One region of the Peribacillus sp. FSL K6-1552 genome, then DNA from elsewhere that is predicted to be linked to it. Evidence: predicted binding sites of a transcription regulator. Region 1 holds the regulator's gene; the other holds the start of a gene.
The links. The regulator Rex, encoded in region 1, represses fermentation and respiration genes when NADH is low (regulators of the CRP and FNR family bind a similar motif). The targets are predictions, from matches to a motif close to TTGTGAAATATTTCACAA.
Positions count from the first base shown of each region.

Region 1 (4,226 bases):
GATTCTTTGTTTTCAACAGGTTGAGAAATGGCTTTTAATTCTGCAATTGCAGTATTAACCGCTTTTTCGATTCCTTTACGGATACCCATTGGGTTAGCACCAGCTGTTACGTTTTTAAGACCTTCACGGATCATTGCTTGCGCTAGAACCGTTGCAGTAGTTGTACCGTCACCAGCTACGTCGTTTGTTTTGCTTGCTACTTCAGCAACCAATTTCGCACCCATGTTTTCGAATGCATCTTCTAATTCGATTTCTTTAGCGATTGTTACACCGTCATTTGTGATAAGCGGTGAACCGAATTTTTTCTCAAGAACCACGTTACGACCTTTTGGTCCAAGCGTTACTTTAACTGCATCTGCAAGTGCGTCCACACCACGAAGCATTGAGCGGCGTGCTTCTTCACTAAATTTAATTTCTTTAGCCATTTATAAGTACCTCCCTAAAATTTTAAGAAAATTTTCGTTCAGTTAAGTATGATGTATAATTAGCCAATAACAGCTAAAATGTCGCTTTCACGTAAAATTAAGTATTCAGTATCTTCGTATTTCACTTCAGTACCAGCATATTTTGAGAAGATAATTAGATCGCCTTGGGCAACCTCTAAAGCAACACGTTCGCCATTTTCAAGAACACGGCCCGTACCAACTGCTACGACCTTACCTTCTTGTGGCTTTTCTTTTGCAGTATCAGGAAGAACAATACCGCTTGCCGTTTTTTCTTCAGATTGAACTAGTTCAATAATAACGCGATCACCTAATGGTTTTAACAAGTGAAACAACCTCCTCATATTCTCTTGATAATTTGCTTTATGATTATTAGCACTCTTCATCATCGAGTGCTAACACATTTATAATATTAAATAAACCGAGCCTTTTTTGCAAGTATCTTATCGAAAATTTTTTATTAATTTCTGATAAATTCCGGGTATACTACTTTAGGATAATGTTTCTTTTAACAAAGGAGATGAAATGTTCTCTTATGCGTACGTTTAAGTGGAGTTCTGTCTCATTATTTGATACCATTTTGGAGTATACGTTTAGAGATTGTCCCCATGTCAGGACCGTTATAAGAGAAATGGCGGACTAAATAAAAGGAGTTTTCATTTTTGAAAAAAGAATATTGGTTCGTCATCATCACTTACATAGCCATGCAATTATCCAGTATTGTTGGGATGCCTATTTTCATGCTGATTGGATCTTTAAGCGGAATGCCTGCTGATGAACTCAAAGTTAAAGCGGCAGCATATTGGATTGTATTCAGCTTTCTCGCAGCTCTATCACTGATTTTAATTTTGATGAGAAAAGATATGAGGGAAAGGATAGACACACGCAATCAAGCTTCAATCCCTACGTCTATATTGTGGGCGATAGCAGGTGTATTTCTGGCTCTTATTGCTCAAAGCTTAGCTGGAAGCATTGAACAAATGCTCGGGGTGAAGTCTGAATCTGAAAATACGCAGAATCTTATTTCACTCATATACGAAGTCCCAATGGTCATTTTCGTGACTTCAGTAATTGGACCTATTTTGGAAGAAATCCTTTTCCGGAAAATCATTTTCGGATCACTTAATAAACGCTTTAATTTCTTTATTTCAGCTTTAATCAGCTCAGTTATTTTCGGCTTGGCGCATGGTGAACTCGAACATCTTCTTTTATATACAGCAATGGGCTTCACCTTTGCATTTCTTTATGCGCAAACAGGTCGTATCCTTGTGTCGATGGTGGCACATATTGCAATGAATACCCTTGTTATCATCCTTCAAGTGTTATATAGAGAAGATATTGAGAAAATGCTAGATACTGCACAGGCCTTTATCGGAGGTTTATTATGAAACGTCGTCAATCACCACTATTTATCGGTATCATCTATACAGCCTTAGGAGCTCTTTTTACGGCTATCGCAATCCAAAGCGTCAGTTCATCAGGATGGGGAATCTTTGCCTACATACTCGTACTTATTGCGACTCTTGACTTTGGGTCAGGGTTACGCATGATCATGCTGCACTTTAAAATTAAATCCACAAACAATAAGAAGAAAAAATAAAAAACGCTGCGAAGACGCAGCGTTTTTTTTATTCCTCTAATGCAACTTCTTCTACCACAGGATAATGCTTTAAAAAGTAGATGAGAGACTGAAGCTCTACGGCCAGGTCAATATGGTGAACTCTTATAGACGGCGGTACAGTCAGCCGAGCAGGAGTGAAATTCAATATTCCTTTAATATCAGCTTTAACTAAACGATCGGTTATCGTCTGAGCCACTTGGGCAGGTACTGTCAAAATAGCTGCTGTAATATTATTTTCCTGCAAAAGGGTATCTATTTGGTCCATATGATAGATTGGTACATCAGCAATTCGCTTTCCAACCTTATCTTCAGAAACTTCAAATGCCATTTCAATCTTTGTATTATTATTTTTCAAAAAATTGTAATTTAAAAAAGCGGTCCCTAAATTCCCTACTCCAATTAAAGCCACTTTTGTCAATTCATCTTGATCTAGTGTTTTTCTGAAGAAGGATAGTAAATAATTCACATTATAGCCGTAGCCCTTTTTTCCAAGCGCGCCAAAGTAGGAAAAATCACGGCGAATTGTAGCCGAATCAACTTTTACAGCTTCGCTAAGCTCTGCCGAGGATACTCTTTGTTTACCTGAGGAATGTAAGTTCTTTAAAAATCGATAATATAAGGGCAACCTTTTGGCCGTTGCCTGCGGTATCTTTGGGTCATGGTTCATCGTTCTTCCCCGCCTTCACACATGCTTTTCAAACTTATTCTTCTTTATCTGTTTGATTCAACTGTCTTTTGTAATCGCTACTAGACACCCCACCTGTTTTCTCCACTAAAAATGTAGGCCCGATTACCATTCCTTTATCAATAGCCTTACACATATCGTAGACAGTTAAAGCGGTCACAGATGCAGCTGTTAACGCTTCCATTTCAACACCTGTACTCCCTTTTGTCTTGGCTTCTGTTTCTATTTTAAGCCTATAACCTTGTTCTTCTTTTACCCAATCAAAGGCTATATTGACCCCTTGTAGAGAAATAGGGTGACACATCGGGATTATATTGGATGTATTTTTGCTTGCCATGATGCCTGCAACCTGTGCAACTGACAGAACATCACCTTTTTTCATTTTCTGGTTCGTGATTTTTTCATATATTTCATCGTTCAATAAGATACTCGATTGAGCTGTTGCCGTCCGAATGGTTTCAGGCTTCGCACTCACATCAACCATTTTAGCTCTGCCTTGTTCATTAAAATGCGTTAAGTCCCCCATTAATAACCCCTCCTAAATCATACACTATTATTCCACATTATGTAACAGCTTGTTTTTGCTTAAACCTCAGCTGTTGCCGATAATTACTATAATACGTTACACTAACAATAATCAATTGAGGTGAAAATTTATGATTTTATTACAAATCAATCAACTATCCAAATATTACGGAGCTGAACTTATTTTATCAAATATGAAGCTCGAAGTTCAAAATAAAGATCGAATTGCCCTAGTTGGCCGAAACGGCGCTGGAAAATCAACTCTGCTAAAAATCATAGCCGGACAACTTTCCCATGATGGCGGTGAGATCATCAAACCCAAAGGCGTCACTATTGGCTATATGGCACAGGATACAGGTTTAGAATCTGAACTTTCCATTTGGAATGAGATGCTGACTGTATTCAAAGACCTGATAGAGCAAGAGAAAGAACTGCGCAGACTTGAGGCCGAAATGGCCAAGCCTGACACTTTTGAAGACGAAATACTTTACCAAAAGGTGTTAAATGAATATGACACTTTACAGGTAGCCTTTAAAGAAAAGGGGGGCTATCAATATGAAGCAGATATCCGTTCCGTATTACATGGTCTTCAGTTTGGTGACTTTGACTATTCCACTCTCATTTCCACGTTGAGTGGAGGCCAAAAAACACGGCTTGCATTAGGAAAGCTGCTTTTAAAGAAGCCCGATATATTGATTCTCGATGAGCCAACAAACCACCTGGATATCGAAACTCTCTCCTGGCTTGAACAATATTTACAAAGTTACCAAGGTGCTGTACTTATTGTTTCCCATGACCGCTATTTTCTAGATAAAGTTGTAAACCAGGTGTATGAAATTTCAAGAAATAATATGAAAAAGTACTATGGTAATTACAGTTCTTACTTAGAAGGAAAAGCGGAAGATTATGAACGGGACATGAAGCAATTCGAAAAACAACAAGGTGAAATCGA
Region 1 is NZ_JBBOST010000001.1:319,697-323,922, reverse strand. Features, by position in the region: gene groL (chaperonin GroEL) at 1-425, opposite strand, end outside; gene groES (co-chaperone GroES) at 485-769, opposite strand; gene NST21_RS01670 (CPBP family intramembrane glutamic endopeptidase) at 1,106-1,831, shown strand; gene NST21_RS01665 (YdiK family protein) at 1,828-2,043, shown strand; gene NST21_RS01660 (redox-sensing transcriptional repressor Rex) at 2,072-2,731, opposite strand; gene moaC (cyclic pyranopterin monophosphate synthase MoaC) at 2,766-3,275, opposite strand; gene NST21_RS01650 (ABC-F family ATP-binding cassette domain-containing protein) at 3,406-4,226, shown strand, end outside.

Region 2 (4,226 bases), 220 kb from region 1:
TAGACCATGTGAACATTGGCATTTTCATTAAGTTCATACCAGGTGCTCTCATTTTCAAGATTGTTACGATAAAGTTGATACCAGTCAGTAATGTACCGATACCAGCTATTTGAATTGCAATCGCGTAATAGTTCGAACCTACTGATTCACTGAAATCGTTACTTGCCAGTGGGAAGTAAGATGTCCAACCTGCATCAGGAGAACCACCAACTACGAAAGAGATGTTAAATAGCATTGCACCCATAAAGAATAACCAGAAGCTTACTGCGTTTAGACGTGGGAATGCTACGTCACGCGCTCCAATTTGTAATGGTGTAACAATGTTCATTAACCCAATGATAAATGGCATAGCCATGAACAGGATCATGACGACCCCGTGTGTTGTAAATATTTCATTATAATGCTGTCCATCCAACAAACCGTTATCAGGCACAGCCGTTTGAGCACGCATCATGATAGCATCGGCGCCACCACGGAAAAGCATAAGTAGTGCTGACAAGATGTACATGATACCAATACGTTTATGGTCAACCGTTGTTAACCACTCACGCCATAAGTAACCCCATTTTTTAAAATAGGTAATTCCGGCAACAACCGCAATCATGGTTAAGCCAATGGCAACCATGGATACATAAATCGCTGGACTTGGATGAGGTACGGCAAATCGATCAAAGTAATCCATACTTTTGTGACTCCTTTCAGGAAAATATTCCTTGTGTAAACCTAGTTGTTTTATCGAGTGAGATTAATTCTTAATGATTCATGTTGCTGTGTTCTGAATGTTCCTCGTGTGAATCTTTGGTGGATTCATCGGATTTCTCAGAATCAGTTTTTTCAGTATCAGATGATCCGTGCATACTATGACCAGCATGTTCCCCTTCAGGAGCTGGAGAAAACTCTAAGTGAGTTCCAGTGTAAGTGGATTGTCCCACATGACCAGGTTCTAATAATTTATTGAATTTTTCCTCAGTAATCGGTTCAGCAGTAGCTTTAATTTCATCTACCCACTTATCATATTCTTTTGTAGGCATTGCCTTAACGTTGAACGTTTGCTGAGCAAAACCTGAACCACTGAAGTTTGAATTTCGACCCATATACTCTCCTGGTACATCAGCTGCTAAGTGCAACGTGTTTACCATGTCCGACATCGCGTATTTTTGTCCTCCAAGTTGCGGAATCCAGAAACTAGCAATTGGTCCGTATGAATAAAGTTTAAATTCAATTGGTCGGTTAGTCGGTATAAACAGATAGTTAACTGTTTCAATATCTTCTTCCGGATAACTAAAATGCCACTTCCAGTTAGAAGATGAAGCGTAAATAACTAATGGTTCTTGCTCATCGTATCCTTTAGGTGTTGCCTCAACTTCATTTGTTGTTTTAACAGTAACAACTGATAGGAAAGCGACGATTAAAATTGGGATCGCAACCCAAATTATTTCAAGAACCTTACTTCCTTCAATATGAGGTGGTTCATAATCATCACGCTGTTTGGATGCACGATATTTCATTATCATGAAGATATACAGTACAATAACGACAAGAACGACAAAGGCCATTGTCCATATCGAAATCATAATAACATCTGCTTGTGTTGCAGCTACTGGCCCTTTAGGGTCCAAGACCATTAATGGGTTATCGCAACCGGTTAGCACAGTGGCAATAGTAAAAAGTATAGTTAATAAAGCCCATTTTATTTTCATAGTACTACCCCTTTCTTACATAATAAAATTCCTATTGGTAATTATTCGGACAAAGTGTTACCATGTTCACAAACCCCGACATACCAATATTAATCCCAAGTGTATAAAAAGACAATACAAAGTGACATCTGTCACATAAAGTTCATGAAAGAGCAGTAAGAAGATGGTAACTGAACTGAAATGTTCGAAAATCTTTATGAAATGAAATATAATAAATGTTTAATATCTTACTTACGGAGAATTCACTTATTAGTGAAGGATTTGCAAGTATTCCCGGTTCATTTTCCATTTAATGTTACTTTAATATAATGAATTTTCACATTATATTCTTCCTCGTACATTACCTCAAGACCGGATTTAAATTACTGAATATTAAAAATTTTATTACCTCTCCTGTTAAGAAGATAGCTATCGATGGAATCGTTAATGGATGTTGATGGTATCCAGGATTAAAAACGAATTTTTCTCACTCGTCCATGGACTCGGTAACGGCATTGTATATGATGTTGTTTTCCCTGCTTCATTACCCTTGTCGTACAACACTTGCCATTATATATATATAAGGAAACAAAGAGTGTGAAATGAACATTTTGATCCTTTATGATGCCTACTTGAATGCCTTTCTAGGACATTTGCTGTGGCACATTTAGCCATTCTAATAGGCTTGGTTAAAATAGGGGAAAAGAAAATGGGGGAAAGTCGTATACATTATATTAGGACTAATCACAGGCGCACTTGCGTTACTTTGCTCTATAACAGGGTTACTCTTGTTAAAGAACAATAATAAAATTTGATTGGTTTTCGGGTACTTTCTCCTCGCAATACTTATTGCCCTGTCAGTATTACTTTTCCTAAACAGCTGTTTAGTCCTGTCCTCCTATTTTTGCGGGAGCAGGCTATTTGTGTTTTGTAAATATGAATGGGGCATGAAAAGGGATATCCTTTCACACCTCAAAATTTATAAAGTGACCAGGGGACAGGCCATTTCCCCACATGTTACTTCAAGCGCATTAGTCCATTCACTTTTCTGGAATTCCTACACCTACACATAAAGGAAAATCACTACTTAAATATCCAATTTTGACAACTGCATCCCTTTTGTTTCTTTTATTATATGCACATAGAAAAACCACGAAAAATGGACTTTTTAAAGTGTCCATTTTTCGTGGTATAGTTCAGAATGTAGAGTTAGAACTTTTCATTCAGGAATGTAGTGAGTTTGGTGTGGATGGCCATGCCATGTTGTATGTACACATATTCTAAATCAACTGGATTTGGAACATTGAATATGCTTTCATTTGTTGGGGCACTTGGTGGTTTACTGTTTGGTTACGCTTTAATCGTGTACAACATACTGCAGCACTCGTAATGCACGAAGAAATATTTCAAGCGATCCTTGAGTACACGTTCTTTAGAGTGCGCTACTCTCAGTTCCCAGTTCCAGAATACAACTTCACTATCGTACCGACAGCTGATTCTTCACTAGCATTCCGGGATGTAGCTTCATCTACCTGAAAAGAATGATGTAATATGAGTATGAAACAGTTTTCCACGTGGACATGTAATGGGGTTCATATTCTCCATGGTTCTTACAGCCGTTGCTCTTGGTGTTGATGTATATGACCTTTCTTTCAGAACAGGAATGATAGTCCTTATAGTAGCTTCATTCCTGCAAGCAGCGAACAACTAGTTATGTTCATGCATGTTTGTGAATCTGATGATAAGAAAGCCATCTACACAAACGTTTATTACCCTCCATTAATTGCTTTAGTTACTGAATTCGGTACTTCTTTTTGTTTTAACTTTTGAATTTATTTTTATGATTTTAGTTGTTTCCGGTACAACTCTTTCACCCTTATGTGTGTTCATCACCATTTCTTCTGTCAGGACAAAAAATATACCAACTAGGAAAATGGCAGCTGCGCTTAATATAATGGCCATTCCAACAGCAGTTAATATATAATCCTTATTGTAATCGCTTACAAATAAACTTAAAGCAAAAATAATAATTCCGATTACACAACCTGTGCCTGATACCCACTTCACTGCATCTAACATCTTCTGATTAGCTTCCATAATTTCATCCCCTTTCTTTCTATTTTATGACATTTCACAAATTTGTCAAACTTTTTATAATTTTCAATATATTCACAATGAAAACCTTGACAAATGAAAGTGATTACAACTCACTTTTAGGTATTCAAGACTATATGTAAAATAAAACAAACAGTATACGCTACCTATTTTTCCGATAATATCCATTTTTTATACTATCATTTATTTTTTATTATTTACCCAAATATTTTATCGACTGATTAGCTATAAAAATGACTCCTGCCAATTGCTCAGGAGTCATTTCTCTTTTTATGAATTTTGTAACGTAATCGTTAAGGTTTTCTCTTCATTACCTCGATACACTTTAACTTTTACTTTGTCGCCAATTTTCTTATCTGTGTATAGATGTTTCCTTAATTCAGCAGAGGTACTAATTTTCGTTCCATCAATCTCTACAATGATATCCTGTTG
Region 2 is NZ_JBBOST010000001.1:539,530-543,755, reverse strand. Features, by position in the region: gene qoxB (cytochrome aa3 quinol oxidase subunit I) at 1-682, opposite strand, end outside; gene qoxA (cytochrome aa3 quinol oxidase subunit II) at 753-1,700, opposite strand; partial or broken gene NST21_RS28655 (nucleoside recognition domain-containing protein) at 2,109-2,257, shown strand; partial or broken gene NST21_RS28650 (cytochrome ubiquinol oxidase subunit I) at 2,947-3,197, shown strand; gene NST21_RS02555 (hypothetical protein) at 3,265-3,390, shown strand; gene NST21_RS02550 (hypothetical protein) at 3,468-3,776, opposite strand; gene NST21_RS02545 (S1C family serine protease) at 4,065-4,226, opposite strand, start outside.
Region 2: qoxA (cytochrome aa3 quinol oxidase subunit II) is a predicted target of Rex. The motif match lies at 1,820-1,837, and genes of this name have one in related genera.